Regions from separate parts of the Paenibacillus sp. 1182 genome, predicted to be linked through region 2. Evidence: predicted binding sites of a transcription regulator. Region 2 holds the regulator's gene; the other holds the start of a gene.
What was found. Region 2 encodes CtsR, which represses protease genes until heat stress. Its sites were predicted from a motif close to ATGGTCAATAAAGGTCAAACA; they were not measured.
Positions count from the first base shown of each region.

Region 1: the regulator CtsR is predicted to act here: its motif matches at 1,718-1,738, upstream of clpP (ATP-dependent Clp endopeptidase proteolytic subunit ClpP).

Region 1 covers NZ_JAFICR010000012.1:25,307-28,735, forward strand. Annotated here, with positions in the region: gene JOD82_RS21865 (PdaC/SigV domain-containing protein) at 1-881, shown strand, start outside; gene clpP (ATP-dependent Clp endopeptidase proteolytic subunit ClpP) at 1,009-1,605, opposite strand; tRNA gene JOD82_RS21875 (tRNA-Arg) at 1,816-1,890, opposite strand; gene JOD82_RS21880 (sugar-binding transcriptional regulator) at 2,146-3,183, shown strand; gene gap (type I glyceraldehyde-3-phosphate dehydrogenase) at 3,278-3,429, shown strand, end outside.
Region 2 covers NZ_JAFICR010000018.1:124-3,552, forward strand. Annotated here, with positions in the region: gene JOD82_RS25835 (GNAT family N-acetyltransferase) at 134-1,321, shown strand; gene JOD82_RS25840 (CtsR family transcriptional regulator) at 1,859-2,323, shown strand; gene mcsA (protein-arginine kinase activator protein McsA) at 2,393-2,917, shown strand; gene mcsB (protein-arginine kinase McsB) at 2,946-3,429, shown strand, end outside.

The sequences.
Region 1 (3,429 bases), on a different contig from region 2:
GCTTGGGGATTCCAGTAAGCTATGATGCGAAAGCAACGACCTATACCGTAGGTAGCGGGTACAATAAACTTTACATTATGGCTTCTTCCTCGGATGCCTACGTCAACGTCAATGGAATCAATACACGTAGTATGGATGCCAAACAGATCGCTGGGAAGCTATACATTCCTATGAGTCTGTTGAAAGACTATCTAGGCATAGATGCTCAATGGAACGCAGCTCAGAAGACAGTAACGCTAAGTAAAAGTCAGCTAAACCCGATCACAATTGCGTCTCAAACACTTCCAGCTTCGAGTAATGCGAAGGTATCTTACAAAGTTAAGTATCCGCAAATCAGCGGCAGCCAGCTGAATCCTGAGGCAGAGCAGGCCATTAACCATGTGCTTAAAAAGCATGCAGAGGGTATATTGGCAGCAGGCAAAAAGATGGTGGCTGAGGGAGAGGCTACAACAGAAAGACCATATGATTTCGAAAATGATTTTGCAATTGCCTATAACAAGGACGGTATTCTAAGTGTGATTATGCAGGATTACTCGTATATGGGTGGCGCACATGGAATGACGGTACGTAAAGGATATACGTTCTCGCTCGCTGATGGTAAACTGCTGCAGTTGTCTGACGTATTGAAGGCGAATCCAAATTACAAAAAGTTCCTCAATGCTGATTTGAAGAAAAAAATCGATGCGCTTCAGGCTGGTGAAGGATTCGGTAAATTTAAAGAGTTGGCGGCAGATCAGAATTTTTATGTGACGAACAGTGGAGTAACAATCGTGTTTGATTTGTATGATTATGCGCCATACGCGTATGGAATTCCGGAGTTTACCTACTCGTTCGGTCAACTGCTGCCTCAAGGCGGAAAGCCTTTTGCGGGACAGATTTAATAGTAGAAATGAGTAAGTTGGACTGTCTATACTCTAAAAAACAATAAAGCAAAAAAGCTGCCTACCGGATAATAACATCCGGAGCAGCTTTTTCATTTACCAGCTATCGAGAGGCAAATTTTTTCTCTTATACACCTTCTGGAGAGGAGCTAGTTAGCACTTTATCAATAATACCGTATTCTTTGGCATCATCAGCAGACATGAAGTAGTCACGGTCTGTATCTTTTTCAATACGTTCCAGTGGTTGGCCTGTGCGATCTGCGAGAATGCGGTTCAGTTTATCACGCATTTTCAGAATGCGGCGTGCGCGGATTTCGATATCCGTTGCCTGGCCTTGTGCACCACCCAGAGGTTGGTGAATCATAATTTCACTGTTTGGCAAAGCGAAACGTTTACCTTTGGCGCCTGCATTCAGCAAGAACGCGCCCATGGAAGCCGCCATACCTACACAAATCGTAGATACATCAGGTTTAATGTATTGCATCGTATCGAAAATGGCCATACCAGCTGTAATGGAACCGCCAGGACTGTTAATATACAAGTGAATATCTTTTTCAGGATCTTCGGCAGCCAAAAACAGCATTTGCGCAATTATAGAGTTGGCTACAACGTCATTGACGTCCGAGCCTAACAAAATAATGCGATCCTTTAACAGTCTGGAATAAATGTCATAGGCGCGTTCGCCGCGGTTACTTTGTTCTACTACCATAGGAACATAGCTCACGTCAAAAAACCTCCCTTAAATATCGTTAGTGGATTTGGTGGACATGCCGAGTACACGTCCCTTATTTATAAACTGTTACCGTATTAACCACATGATAAACAATTTCAAACAAAAAGTCAAAGAAAGTCAAACTAATGATTAAAAAAAAGAGCCCTCAGCGCTCTTATTGGTTAAAACATTATATAGAAGCATTTAAGCGTTCATTTAAAATGGCGCGCCCGCGAGGAATCGAACCTCGATCTCAGGCTCCGGAGGCCTACGTCATATCCGTTGGACCACGGGCGCATAGTTGATTCAATGCAAACAACTAACTAATTAAACAGCTAATTGGAAACAAAGATGATTATATGATATACAGCAGTGAATTGCAAGCTTTTATTAAATGCGCATATTCAGACAAATGGTTGAGAAATATAGGTTCAGATAGACTTGCATATGGAGCAAATATTGGTTAAGATATACGTGGGACTTAAAAAGTTATCCCGGGACGTTTTAAGACCAGTTAGAGACAGAACTTAGAAGTGTGCGGGAGTGGAAAGCATGCGAAAGATATTAGAAATACAGAAGCAGCTTCTGCCCGACCTCATGGATGTTTTGAAAAAAAGGTACACGATCCTGCATCAGATTATGCTGTCCGATGTTGTTGGACGCAGAACACTGGCAGCTTCACTGAACATGACCGAGCGCGTGTTGCGCGCCGAAACCGATCTTCTTAAAGCTCAGGGGCTAATTGAGATTGAGAGTGTAGGCATGAAGGTGAGCAAAGCAGGACTGGATCTGCTGGAACAGCTGGAGCCGATTGCGAATAACTTGTTCGGCCTGTCCCAATTGGAGGACCAGATTCGTCAAGCCTATGGTTTGAGGAAGGTGGTTGTCGTTCCAGGGGATTCGGATGTTTCTCCGTTAACAAAGCAGGAGCTGGGGCGCGCTGGAGCAAAAGCGTTGCTAAGTGTTATGGACGACGAGGATGTGGTCGCTGTAACAGGTGGCACGACGATTGCAGACGTGGCGGAACAACTGGCATTGCCTTCTAATGGCCCCCTTAAGGGTGGGTGGTTTGTACCGGCACGCGGGGGTTTGGGAGAAAGCATGGAAATGCAGGCCAACACAATTGCTTCCACAATGGCTCGCAAGGTCGGCGCTCAATACCGTCTGCTCCATGTACCGGATTTGCTCAGCAATCATGCTTACAACTCCTTGCTTGAAGATACGAACATTCAGGATATATTGAGCCTGATTCGCGAGAGTCGTATCATCATTCACGGGATAGGCAACGCCATAGCGATGGCACATAGACGTAAACTTGATCCCGAAACCTTTGCCCAGATCAGCAGTGAAGGGGCGGTAGCCGAATCGTTTGGTTATTATTTTAACGAAGATGGCGTCGTTGTTCACAGAATGCTGACGCTTGGACTCCGATTGGAGGACATTAGGCGTACCGATACGGTTCTAGGTGTAGCTGGAGGCAAGAACAAGGCGGCCGCTATTCATGCGGTACTGCGTTTCGGGCAAGAAGACATTCTGGTCACCGACGAAGGCGCTGCTGTTGAGATTGTAAGTCGTTATTTAAATGATTAATATAGGATTTATGAATCGTGTTGTCTTGACAGGCTTTCGGGTCTGTCTTGAATATATAAAACTAAACTAAACGAACTTTGGGAGGAACTCACTCATGACAGTTAAAGTTGGTATTAATGGTTTCGGACGTATTGGACGCCTTGCTTTCCGTCGGATTCAAAACGTGGAAGGTATTGAAGTAGTAGCAATCAATGACTTGACAGATTCCAAAATGTTGGCACATTTGTTGAAATATGATACAACACA
Region 2 (3,429 bases):
ATTATCATCCTTTTTTTATGTGTTTTTGGATGACCGCCTGTTTCTAAGGTTGACAGAGAGAATGGGGTTTGCCACACTCTAAGTGTGTAATCTTTTTATGGATGTCCAAGTATACAAGCGAGGTGACGAAGTTATGGAGATCAGACAATTACAACGTAAGGAATTTGAAGCGGCTATTGAATTATCTCAATATGCTTTTCAGTTTACAATGTCCCTGGAGGATCTGGAGAAAGCCAGGAAGAAGTTCAAACCAGAGCAAACATGGGGAATATTCGACGGACATGACTTGAATGCTAAACTGACTTTGTTACCGCTACAGGTATACATAAACGGTCAGGTTTTTGATATGGGAGGCATTGCTGGTGTGGCAACATGGCCAGAGAAGCGTCGCGGTGGCATGGTATCACGCTTGTTGACGCATGCGCTTGAGGAGATGAAGTCTGCGGGACAAAGCCTTTCTTTTCTGCATCCATTCTCCTTTGCCTTCTATCGTAAATTTGGATGGGAAACGTATATTGAATACAAAAAGTACGTCATTCCCATTGAAAAATTCCCCGCAAAACTTAAAACAGAGGGTACAGTCAAACGCGATATCAAAAATATTTTAGAACTGGACCAAGTGTATCAAGCGTATGCATCTCGTTATAATGGCACGCTGGTACGAGATAAGGAATGGTGGCAAGAGCGGATTTTAAATGAGAACTATCGAACTGTGGTATATTACTCAGCAACAGGCGATCCTCAGGGATATGCACTATACAAAATTGAAGATAAACAGTTGAATTGTGATGAGTTGGTATATGAAAATGTGACGGCTCGTCGGGCTTTATGGACTTATTTTGCAAATCATGACTCCATGATAACCCAAGGCAAATTTATTTACGTTCCAGCAGATGACAATTTACCATTTTTACTCGATGATCCACGAATTCAACAGGAAACTGTGCCTTATTTTATGGGTCGTATTGTGGATGCAGCTGCTTTTGTAGAAAGATACCCTTTTGAACAGCTTGAAGAGGAAACAAGTTTAACCTTAGATCTGACAGATCGGTATGCTCCATGGAATGATGGATTATGGAGATTAACGATTACTACGGAGGGGCAAGGACATCTGGAGAGAGTGGATATAAGCAATTCATCTGAAAACGCCATAGTAGCTGACTTGAAACTTGGGATTCAGTCACTGACGACTCTGATGCTTGGCTATCAGCAGGCTGATGATCTGTATAAGTGGGAGCGGATTGAAGGGAGTAGTGAGTCTGTGTCTGCCCTTAAACGCGTAATACCAGTAAATCAAACGTTTTTATTAGATTTTTTCTGATAAAGGCCTATTTAGATCTTTTAAGCTCATCTTTCAGAGAATATAACTTGTGTGGTTATCATTATTTTCAAAACTCTTTCTGTAATGGGAAGAGTTTTTTTATGGTATTGTATAAAACATAATTAGATTGCGAAAAATGGTATTGACCCCTTGGCAAAAATGAATAATGTGCTATAATGTGAATATAGTCAAAGAAAGTCAAAGTCAATCAAACCTAGTGTGATTCTGTAAAAGTATTATGCTGATGGATTGGCCGTATGAAGTAATTTCGATAGTAAAGAAGCAAACGAGGATTGAAATGATTTGCGTATAGTTAGGAGCTGACTCTTATGAACATAAGAGAAGTGTATGATTAATCGCAAATAAAGGCCACACTAGAGACAAAACGGTACATTTCAATGAATGTAGAACAGGCAATAGCCTAAATACAGCTTAGATTCGTGACTTTACCGTTTGGTTAAGTTCAATATACGGCGGACTCTGTGGAGCGTGAAATGTACTTGAATACTTGCGTTTCCGTTAGTGGAGGATGATGAAATGCGCAATGTTTCCGATATTATTGAACAATATTTGAAGAGTATATTGCTGGAAAGTCCCCAAGGTTTAGTGGAGATTCAGCGTAATGATCTGGCTGACCGCTTTTCCTGCGTGCCGTCGCAAATTAATTATGTAATTAGCACCCGGTTTACGCTGGAAAAAGGCTATGTGGTGGAAAGTAAACGCGGTGGTGGAGGCTACATTCGTATTCAGCGAATTCAGCTACCCGCACAGCATGCCATCCATACACATCTTCATCAGAGCATCGGGGAGGAAATTAGCCAATCAGCAGCAGAAGGACTGATTTATCAGTTAGAGGAAGCCCATTTTTTAAGCAAAAGGGAAGCTAATCTAATGAAGGCTGCTTTATCGAGGGATACATTATTACTGAAGCTTCCCTATCGTGATCAACTGCGAGCAAGATTGCTTAAGGCTATGCTGATCTCATTGCTGGCGACCAAATAATGTGTGAATAGAGACTAATTTTTGGATGTAGGGTGGGTATTAAATCCTGACATTGAAGGAGGTGCTTTTATGCTGTGCCAAGAATGTAATATGCGGCCGGCAACTTTGCATTTCACCAAAATTGTGAATGGCGAAAAGACAGAGTTTCATATTTGTGAGACGTGTGCGAAGGAAAAAGGGGAGATGATCCCTGGAACACCTAACGGCTTTTCAATTCATAGCTTGCTGTCGGGGATGTTGGATTTTGACTCCAGTACAAAGAGCCAGTCACCAGGCCACAGTGGTCCGCAGAACCTGCAATGCAAGGATTGTGGCATGACCTATGCACAGTTTAGTAAGCTGGGACGTTTCGGATGCCCGTCGTGCTATCAATATTTTGGTAATCGTCTGGACCCTCTGTTCAAGCGTGTGCATGGCAGTACGAATCATGTTGGTAAAGTTCCGGTTCGTACTGGTGGCCGACTGAAGGTTAAACGGCAAATTGACGATTTGAAAAAAGAGATGCAACAGCATATTGTACAGGAAGAGTTTGAATCAGCTGCTGAGCTTAGGGATCAAATCAGAGAGCTTGAAAAAGAAATGACTGAAGAGTAAAGTTTGTGAAGAGTAGGAGGGATGCGTAATGCCCAATATTCGGTTTACGGAGAAGCCGCTAAGTGACTGGATGCGTGGTGATGCTGCGGATTCGGAGATTGTCATTAGCAGCCGAGTAAGAATTGCGCGTAACTTGCAGCATCTGCCTTTTCCCATGCTTGCTACCAATCAGCAGTCGGAAGAAGCACTTCAGCGCTTGACGGATATCCTTCAGTATGATGATTTAGACGGTTTTGGTACTTTTCATACGTTGAAAATATCCGAGTTGGATGAGATCGACAAGCAGGTGCTGGTTGAGAAGCATTTGATTAGTCCTAATTTGGCGAACGAATCTCGTAACGGTGCTGTCTTAATTAGCGATGATGAATCGGTTAGTGTTATGATAAACGAAGAGGATCATCTGCGTATCCAGTGCTTATATCCGGGATGTCAGGTTAGAGAAGCTTGGGAACGCGCTATGGTTATTGATGATGCATTTGAAGCGCATGTTGATTATGCATTTGATGATCGGA